Regions from separate parts of the Shewanella sp. TB7-MNA-CIBAN-0143 genome, predicted to be linked through region 1. Evidence: predicted binding sites of a transcription regulator. Region 1 holds the regulator's gene; each other region holds the start of a gene.
What was found. The regulator MetJ, encoded in region 1, represses methionine synthesis genes. The targets are predictions, from matches to a motif close to TAGACGTCTAGACGTCTA.

Region 1 (3,292 bases):
GCATTTAATTATTTCTTTGCTGTAAACAATGTTACCTAAAAGTGAGTAGTGTTAATTTGAAGTAGATCATATCCATGAGAAAAATCTAATTGAAAAAAAGTTAATTGAAAGAAATCTAATGGACTAGTGTGATGTGGATCTATTGCGTAAAGATGATGAGTTTGTTAGGGGAGATAAAAGAGGTTTTTTTGATTCTTATTATGGGTATTTTTAGTTGAGAAATAGACTTTTGATAAGCAGGTTTTTACTAAATAGAGGGATTATTAATCATCATTTGAGATCAAGCCCATTGATGGCTGGTTTTGTTTACAGGTGCAGAATAGCTGATTAGCTCATTAACGTGTTGGTCGACATAATCACTAATACAGTGGCACTAATACTACATAACACTAAGGTGACTATGCGGGTTTTATCTTTATCAACGCGGCCAATTAATCTACCTGAGACAAGATAACCAGCAACGACTGAAGGCAATAATAGCAGTGATAGCCATAAATGCTTCACTTCAACTAAGCCGACGATGGTTAGAATAGCTAAGGCAATTAATGAGCTAAACACGAAAAAGGCAGATAATGCCGCTCTAAACTGACCTGGGTCTTGGCCTGCAAGCAAAATGGCCATTGGTGGACCACCGATAGCAGCGATATTGCCAAATATGCCTGAAAATACCCCAGCGATAAATAAACTGAGGCGATTAATGGGGGCGGTAAAGCGAAAAATGCTAAGAATAACAGCAATAAACACAATGCCTGCAATCACTAAGCCTAGTATGGCTTGTGGGGCAAACAGCAATAATCCAGCGCCTAAAAACCCCCCAGGGATCCGCCCGAGTAAGGCATATTGCAAACCATTAAATTGTAGGTGACCGCGTTCTCTAAATAAGGTCATTGCAGAAATGGCAAAGCCCATAACAATAATAGGAACAGGAACTAATTGAGGATTAACAATATACAGCAGCGGGCTAGCAACAACGGCTAACCCAAAGCCAATTAAGCTTTGGGTTAGCGCGCCAAAAAACACGATAATCGATGCCAGTATCAAGGTCGTTGGATCGATAAATGACATCATAAGTTCTCTTTAAAAACATGACGACTTCTTATTAGGGTCGTTTCAAAGTCTGTGAGGTATTGACTAATCAGTGAATTATTCGAGCTCTTCCCACTCGATACCCATATCATCCATTAACTTTTTCGCTTCACTTGGAATGCTATCAGGCTGATCTTTTGATAGATCACCGTCATAAGGTAATGGTTGACCTGTGTACGCATGCAAAAATGCTTCGCATAGCAGTTCACTGTTAGTTGCATGGCGCAGATTATTTATCTGGCGACGCGTCCGCTCATCCGTCAGTACTTTTAATACTTTTAAAGGGATAGAAACCGTAATTTTTTTTACTTGTTCATTTTTTTTGCCGTGCTCGGCATATGGGCTGATATATTCGCCATTCCACTCAGTCATTAACTTACCCTTAACGATAAATACGCTGCAGATTTTAAACCGTTACAATCTCTAGTCAAATTATTGCTACTATTTAATCCCGATTGCAAATAGATTTCTTGATGTTTAGACGTCTAAACGTCTATTTAAGTTGACGGATGGGGATCTCTTAGGTAAATTTGGACGTCTAGACATCTCTTTGTGTGTTTGTGAAATTTTAGGAGTCACCATGACTAAGCATCAAAACGCCACATTGGCCGTTCGCCAAGGTATTGAAACAGACACACAACATGGTGCTATCGTGCCACCGATTTATTTATCGACCAATTATTCATTCGATGGCCACAATAATCCGCGCGAGTTTGATTACAGTCGTTCGGGTAATCCTACTCGATGTATTTTAGGTGACGCACTCGCCAAACTCGAGCAAGGTGCTACCGGCGTGGTGACATGTACCGGCATGGCGGCGATTACATTGGTGACTAGCTTACTTGGCCCAGAGGATTTATTGGTTGTGCCGCACGATTGTTATGGTGGCAGTTACCGCTTATTTACTAACTTGGCCAAAAAAGGCCAATTTAAGTTATTGGTTGTTGATCAAACTGATGCGCAAGCGCTGAGCAAAGCGATAGCTCAAAAACCGAAAATGGTGTGGTTAGAAACGCCATCGAATCCTTTATTGCGGGTGGTAGACATTAATGCCATTAGTATCGCTTGCCATGACGTTGGCGCGCTAGTGACAGTCGATAACACCTTTTTATCACCAATATTACAGCAGCCATTATTATTAGGTGCAGACATTGTTATTCACTCAACCACCAAATACATCAATGGTCATAGCGATGTGGTCGGTGGAGCGGTAGTGGCTAAAGATCCTCAAGTGGGTGAGTTGTTACATTGGTGGTCAAATACTCTTGGGCTTACGGGTTCAGCATTTGACAGTTATTTAACCCTCCGAGGCTTACGTACTTTAGCGGTACGAATTCGTGAGCATCAACGTAATGCACAAAAGATTGTTGAGTTACTCAGCGCCAGTGATGTGGTGGCCAAGGTGTATTATCCGGGTTTAAAAGACCATCTAGGTCACGAAATTGCGGCAAAACAACAACAAGGCTTTGGTGCTATGTTAAGTTTTGAGTTAATTGGCGGCGAAGCGGAAGTGGTGGCATTTTTAAAGGCGCTGTCGTTGTTTAGTATTGCCGAAAGTTTAGGCGGAGTGGAAAGTTTAGTCGCCGTTCCGGCCACCATGACCCATAGAGCAATGGACCCACAAGCAAGGCAAGAGGCTGGTATTAAAGAGACTTTATTGAGACTATCTGTCGGTATTGAAGATGCAGATGACCTCTTGGCCGATATTCAAGCAGGCCTAGCAGCTGTTGCCGCGATAAAATCAGCTTAATTCGAGTTTAAGTTAGCTGTGGTTTCGACCAAATTGGGTAAAATAGCAAAACATGCACTTGCAACACTATTGGTTTCAAAATAGAAGTCTAGCAGTCGCAACAAAAGTCGTAGTTGTTTAAGGAGTCAGTAATGACGCGAAGTCATTTACATAAGTTTGGTGGTTCAAGTTTAGCGGATGCAGATTGCTATCGCCGTGTTGCACATATTCTACTTACGCATGGTCAGAGTGATGATTTAGTTGTGGTATCCGCCGCCGGAAAAACGACTAACTTCTTATACAAATTATTGAGCCTGCGTGACAGCGGTCAGTTGTGGCAAGAAGAGCTGCAAATTCTGATCAGTTACCAGCAGACGTTAATTGAACAATTATTATCAAACGAGCAAGCGCGTGATTTACGCGAACGTTTGTCTACCGACAAATCTCAGTTAGTCAGCTTATTATCTTTAGAGCAAC
Region 2 (3,292 bases), on a different contig from region 1:
ATTTTGATCTATAACGATAAAGTGCTGCTGTTGATATAAGCCAATTAACCACGGATGAGCAAACAAGAAGCAATTTTTAGCGGTTAATTTGGGCGCGATAAATTTCAATAACTGAGTTGAAAGCTGTTGTCCACGGTAGTCAGGGTGAACCAATAATCCATTGATTAATTGATATTGGCCAATAGGTTTAACTCTTACCGCAGCGATTATTTTTTGCTGGCTTATATCAACTTCATCAGTAGCTGGTGGGCTTAGATGATGAATGACAGCCACAAACTCTTTCTGAGCTAATCGAGCATACGGCATATGTTGACGATAGAATAACTTGATTGCAGACCACTGTTTAATGGCTGGCAAGTTAATGGCTGGAATGTTAGTAACAGGGCTGTTTATCGCACAGGGGTTAGTTGCCGTTGATGGCTGGTGGTTTGCTGTTATCTTTGTGTTTAGCCAAGTGGGTTGATACATAATCTGAGCCATTGTTGAGATTAATTGTTGAGATTAAATGTTGAGATTAAATGTTTAGATCAAATCATTGTATTGCCAATGATAGATAAAATAAAACCGCCAGTTGGCGGTTTTATTTTTTATCGTGTTAGCTTAATACAGACACTAGCTTAAGACGATAATTATGCTGGCTGATTATAAACCTGCATCTGCACGAAGTGCTTCAGCTTTATCAGTCGCTTCCCAAGGGAAGATATCTCGGCCAAAGTGGCCATAAGCAGCAGTTTGCTGATAGATTGGGCGTGCCAAATCTAGCATTGCTGTTAAGCCGTATGGACGTAATTCGAAGTGTTGACGTATTAATTTAATCAATACTTCTTCTGATACTTTACCGGTACCGAATGTTTCAATACTAATAGACGTTGGCTCTGCAACACCAATAGCATATGACACTTGTAGCTCACAACGGTCAGCTAAACCAGCAGCAACGATATTTTTAGCTACATAACGTGCAGCATAAGCCGCGCTACGGTCTACTTTTGATGGGTCTTTACCAGAGAAAGCACCACCACCGTGACGAGCCATACCGCCGTAGGTATCTACAATAATTTTACGACCTGTTAAACCACAATCACCAACAGGGCCACCAATCACAAAGCGACCAGTAGGGTTGATAAAGTATTTAGTGTCTTTGTTTAACCATTGAGCAGGTAATACCGGCTTGATGATAGTTTCCATTACCGCTTCAATTAAATCAGCTTGACTCACGTCTTCACGATGTTGAGTAGATAATACAATCGCATCAATACCGATGATTTTGCCATCATCATAAGCAAACGTTACCTGGCTTTTAGCATCTGGGCGTAACCAAGGTAGTGTGCCGTCTTTGCGTACTTCAGACTGACGCTTAACTAATTTGTGCGCGTAAGTAATCGGTGCAGGCATTAATACATCAGTTTCATTGCTGGCATAACCAAACATTAAACCCTGATCACCAGCACCTTGCTCTGCAGGGTCTGAACGATCAACACCTTGATTGATGTCTGGTGACTGTTTGCCTATGGCATTAAGTACCGCACATGAATCAGCATCAAAACCCATATCTGAATTGGTGTAACCGATTTCGCGTACGGTTTTACGGGTAATTTCTTCAATGTCTACCCAAGCAGAAGTGGTGACTTCACCGCCCACTAATACCATACCGGTTTTGACATACGTTTCGCACGCAACACGAGCCTTTGGATCTTGCTCAAGTATTGCGTCTAATACCGCATCAGAAATCTGATCGGCGATTTTATCTGGATGACCTTCTGAGACAGACTCAGAGGTAAACAAGTGCTTTGCCATAATAGGAGAATCTCGTTGGTTGCATTTGAATATACGTCTAGACGTCTATTTTAGTCGAAATCTAATTTGATAACACCCCTTTGTACGAATTTAACTGGAGAATTGTGCAATGGAGCATAATTTTTTTTGTTAATCATAGATATGTTTATACTGGTGAAAAATCAAGTGTTTGATTCATATTGCTTTATTTAAATGCTCATCGACTTGCGCGGTGTATTTATCATAAAAATAGACAATGTTTTTGATAGATTAGAGATTATATTGCCTAATCAGAGCCATAGCTCTGCCAATCACGATACTTTTTATTTACAAGTGGCAATAAATAATTACTCTGTATTTATCTCATGTTATGGTCATGCTGACCATTTGATGCTGTATTTACGATGTTTATTTATTGGCATTGTATGAAATCACCGTTTATTTAACGGTTAAAAAGAAACCCGAAAAATTTTAATTTGCGTCACATCGCCTTGTAGGGGAAAATATGGCTTCACAATTGCCCGTTAGACCTTACAAACAAGCAGGAGAGAGCATGTCATCTCGTAAAGTACTCGCTAACGCTATTCGCGCCCTAAGTATGGATGCGGTTCAAAAAGCTAACTCTGGTCATCCAGGTGCCCCAATGGGGATGGCAGATATCGCCGAAGTGCTATGGAATGATTTTCTAAAGCACAATCCAACTAATCCTAACTGGGTCGATCGCGATCGTTTTGTTCTGTCAAACGGTCATGGCTCTATGCTTATATACTCTTTATTGCATTTAACTGGCTATGAATTGCCTATTGAAGAGCTAAAGCAATTCCGTCAGCTGCATTCAAAAACGCCTGGTCATCCTGAATATGGTTATACCCCTGGTGTTGAAACTACAACCGGTCCTTTAGGCGCTGGTTTGAGTAATGCTGTTGGTATGGCTATTGCGGAAAAAACCTTGGCGGCTCAGTTTAACCGTCCAGGCCACGACATCGTCGATCACTTCACCTACTGTTTCTTAGGTGATGGCTGTTTAATGGAAGGTATTTCTCACGAAGTCAGTTCATTAGCCGGAACATTAGGCCTTGGAAAGTTAGTCGCATTTTGGGATGACAACGGTATTTCTATCGATGGTCATGTTGAAGGCTGGTTCACTGATGACACTCCTAAACGTTTTGAAGCCTATGGCTGGCACGTTATTGCCGATGTAGATGGTCATAATCCTGATGCTATCCGCGCCGCGATTGAACAAGCTAAATCTGTAACAGATAAGCCATCGATGATTTGCTGTAAAACCATTATTGGTTTTGGTTCGCCTAACAAGTCGGGTAGCCATGATTGTCATGGTGCACCATTAGGTGATGCTGAAATTGCAGCCGCTCGTGAGTTCTTAAACTGGCCACACGCTCCTTTTGAAATCCCATCTGATGTGTATGCTGGTTGGGATGCTAAACATAAAGGTGTTGCTAACGAGTCATTATGGAATGACAAGTTTGCTGCTTACCAAGTTGCGTTCCCTGAACTGGCT
Region 3 (3,292 bases), on a different contig from region 1:
GCTTTACGTCCCTATATTGGTTTAGGGATTAACTTTACCAACTTTTATGACAGTGAATTTACTCAAGAGGCGAAAGATCTTGGCTTAGATAATTTGAGCCTATCGAACTCTTGGGGCGTGGCGGCTCAAGTTGGGCTTGATTATCAAATTGATAAGAAATGGTTGGTTAATGCGTCTGTTTGGTATGCTCAAATTGCAACGGATGTGAGCTTTGATATGGGGGCAGATCATGTTGTGGTTGATACAGACATTGATCCTTGGGTTTACATGATCAGCGTCGGTTATACTTATTAAGCTAGGGTAGAATACGTTAGCGAAAAACGAACATATTAAACAGGAACCTACGGGTTCCTGTTTTTGTTGATGGCACTTATGGAGACTTTTTACGCGGTTTCCAATGGCGAGTATTGTAAATGTACTCTGGTAATAAACGATTTATCCACGCGACAATGCGCCAGCGTTTAGTGACATACACTCGGCGTTTACCTTTTTGCAAGGCTGAGATGATTTGTGTAGCCACTTTATCGAGAGGCGACAACAGCAATTGTGTATTCAAATGAACGGCTTTATCAAATAACCCTAATTGAATATCACTAATGGTAATAGGCAGCTTTAATCGTTGTGCATGCATACTCAAGCCTTGCAGGTAATTTTCAGCAAAGGCTTTGGAGGCATGATAAGCCACATTAGGCCCTCCACGTTGACCGGCTATTGAGTTAATGGCGGCTAGTTGGCCGTAACCTTGCTCGCACATTAATTTAAAAATACAGTTATTTGCCGCAGCAAAGCCCATTACGTTAATATCGATAGTGTGCTTATCAATTGCCCAAGGCAGGGTAGAATCGTAGTCATTAACACCGGTATTAACAATCACCAAATGGGCGCCATTATGTTTGCTCCAAGCGGCATTCAGCTGTGCTATTAGTGTGTCAGGTTGATTAATTACTAACGGATATACACTGACATCGCCAGGCAGACTTTGACTAAACTCGTTAAGTGATTCAGGGTCGTTAACAAAAAGCACCAGCGAAACTTGCTGTGCAGATAACTGTCTGGCTAAGGCTTGGCTCAGTTGAGAGCTGGCGCCAATAATCATCGCTGTCGCTGTAGACATGATTCATCTCATCAAAAATAATGACTCATAATAGAAATAACATCAGTTGATAACAAGTAAGAAAAAAATTCAACTTGAGACGTGTAGACTTCTAGCCATCCAAGTGTATGATGGTTATCTAACAGATTGACCGATATTAACGTTAGCAATAAGCCATTCTGTCGCGGTTTAGGCTGGGTGAGTAGGTTAGTTATGTTTGCAAACGACATTTGACAATCGATGATGACCGCTGTTTTTAGCGCTAAACTGAATGTTGAAACTGTGACATAACAGACATTAACGTTATTGTGAAAAGGCTGGTTGGTTAACCGAACGTTGGTTAATCAGGTACATGTGTTTAATTAATCTAAAGGTGAGACGTATGCCGGTTCGAATTCCAGATAACCTGCCTGCAGCAGGTATTTTAGAGTCAGAAAATATCTTTGTGATGTCTGAAACCCGAGCTGCTAATCAGGACATTCGTCCAATGCGGGTATTAATCTTGAATCTAATGCCTAATAAAATCGAAACTGAAACCCAGTTGTTGCGATTACTGGGCAATACGCCCTTGCAAGTTGGGGTCGATTTATTACGCATTCATGATAAGGAATCAAAGCATACATCAGTGGATCACATGAATACTTTTTATCGTGATTTTGAAGACATTAGAAATAACAATTACGATGGTTTGATTATTACAGGTGCACCGTTAGGAAAAATTGATTTTAAAGATGTGGTGTATTGGGACCACATTCGCGAAATTATTGACTGGTCACAACAACATGTCACTTCAGTACTGTTTTTGTGTTGGGCAGCTCATGCTGGTTTGTATCATCTTTATGATTTACATCGTCAGTTATTAGCGAATAAACGTTCAGGTGTATTTAATCATCGAAGAACCAGCGACCCACACCCACTATTGCGCGGTTTTGATGATGAGTTTTTTGCACCGCACTCACGATTTGCTGAAATGGATATTGAACAAATTCGTCAACATCCAGATTTAGAAGTGTTGGCTGAATCAGACGAGGCTGGCGCGTATATTGTACTCAGTCGTGATAATCATAATGTGTTTGTTATGGGCCACCCTGAATATCAAAAAGACACCTTGAATGAAGAATATGTGCGCGATGTTGGCGAAGGCCTCAAGCCAGATATTCCGCAAAACTATTACCGACAAGATGACCCAACACAAGATACTATTGTTCGTTGGCATAGTCATGGCAGCTTGTTAGTCAGTAATTGGCTTAATTATTATGTTTACCAGTTAACGCCATATGACTTGTCTGACATGAATGCGAAAACACCATGGGAAAGTAAAAAGTAAACTTGAATATAGTTATACCGGCGTTTTAACGTTGACTTCGTTTCGATAAAAGCTATTGTTAAACTTAGATGTTTTTATTGTAAGGTCGAGGTTAAATGGTTAAAACCAAGTTGATGATATTATTGGTGTGTGCAGTAAGCTGGCCGCTAACTACTTGGGGGGCCGGTGACATTTTTAGTGACGCTAATGGCACTATTATGAATGGCGCCAATGTTAGCAACAATACTGTTAGCAACAATACTGTTAGCAACAATACCGTTAGCACAGAAATTACTGATAGCACAAAAATTACTGATAGCACAAAAATTACTGATATCAAACAACAGTTAGCCACATTAAGCTCATCACAACAACGCATTGACTTTTTACAACAACAGCTACCACAAAGTGCTCAATGGCCGATTGAACAGCAAGGCCAGTTATTGCATTTACTGGCAATAGAGCAAGAAGTTAACAGTGATCTTGTTGCTGCAATTAACAGCTATAGCCATGCCATTAAATTACTTACACCACATCCTCTTAGCAAAGAACTGGTCAAAAGCTATCTCGAACGCTCATTCATACTTTACCTTCAAACTAACGACACCCAAATTTATTGCCCAGATCGTGAAGTGGCGATTACATTAGCCCGTCAGCTTGGAAACGTTGATATCTTGGCCGAAGTGTTAGCGCAAAGTGCGTATTGCCATAATAAACCAAGTGATTTTGGCGAAGGTCTCAAAAGGTTAAATGAAGCTTTAGCGTTAGCACAACAGCATCAATTAGGACTGAGTCGTCAAGCGATGATATTCAATGCCACGGCTGCTATCTATCGTGACAATGGTTTAAACCGTAAAGCCTACGAATACTTTAACAAAGCCTATGACTTTTGG

Region 2: the regulator MetJ is predicted to act here: its motif matches at 1,825-1,842, upstream of metK (methionine adenosyltransferase).
Region 3: the regulator MetJ is predicted to act here: its motif matches at 1,199-1,216, upstream of metA (homoserine O-acetyltransferase MetA).

The regions. Positions count from the first base shown of each region.
Region 1 is NZ_JBEOPL010000006.1:119,916-123,207, forward strand. Features, by position in the region: gene AAEY97_RS06905 (sulfite exporter TauE/SafE family protein) at 328-1,068, opposite strand; gene metJ (met regulon transcriptional regulator MetJ) at 1,144-1,458, opposite strand; gene metB (cystathionine gamma-synthase) at 1,667-2,836, shown strand; gene AAEY97_RS06920 (bifunctional aspartate kinase/homoserine dehydrogenase II) at 2,968-3,292, shown strand, end outside.
Region 2 is NZ_JBEOPL010000013.1:114,901-118,192, forward strand. Features, by position in the region: gene AAEY97_RS12290 (GNAT family N-acetyltransferase) at 1-468, opposite strand, end outside; gene metK (methionine adenosyltransferase) at 643-1,794, opposite strand; gene tkt (transketolase) at 2,327-3,292, shown strand, end outside.
Region 3 is NZ_JBEOPL010000011.1:114,614-117,905, forward strand. Features, by position in the region: gene ompW (outer membrane protein OmpW) at 1-294, shown strand, start outside; gene AAEY97_RS10875 (SDR family NAD(P)-dependent oxidoreductase) at 371-1,114, opposite strand; gene metA (homoserine O-acetyltransferase MetA) at 1,476-2,420, shown strand; gene AAEY97_RS10885 (diguanylate cyclase) at 2,516-3,292, shown strand, end outside.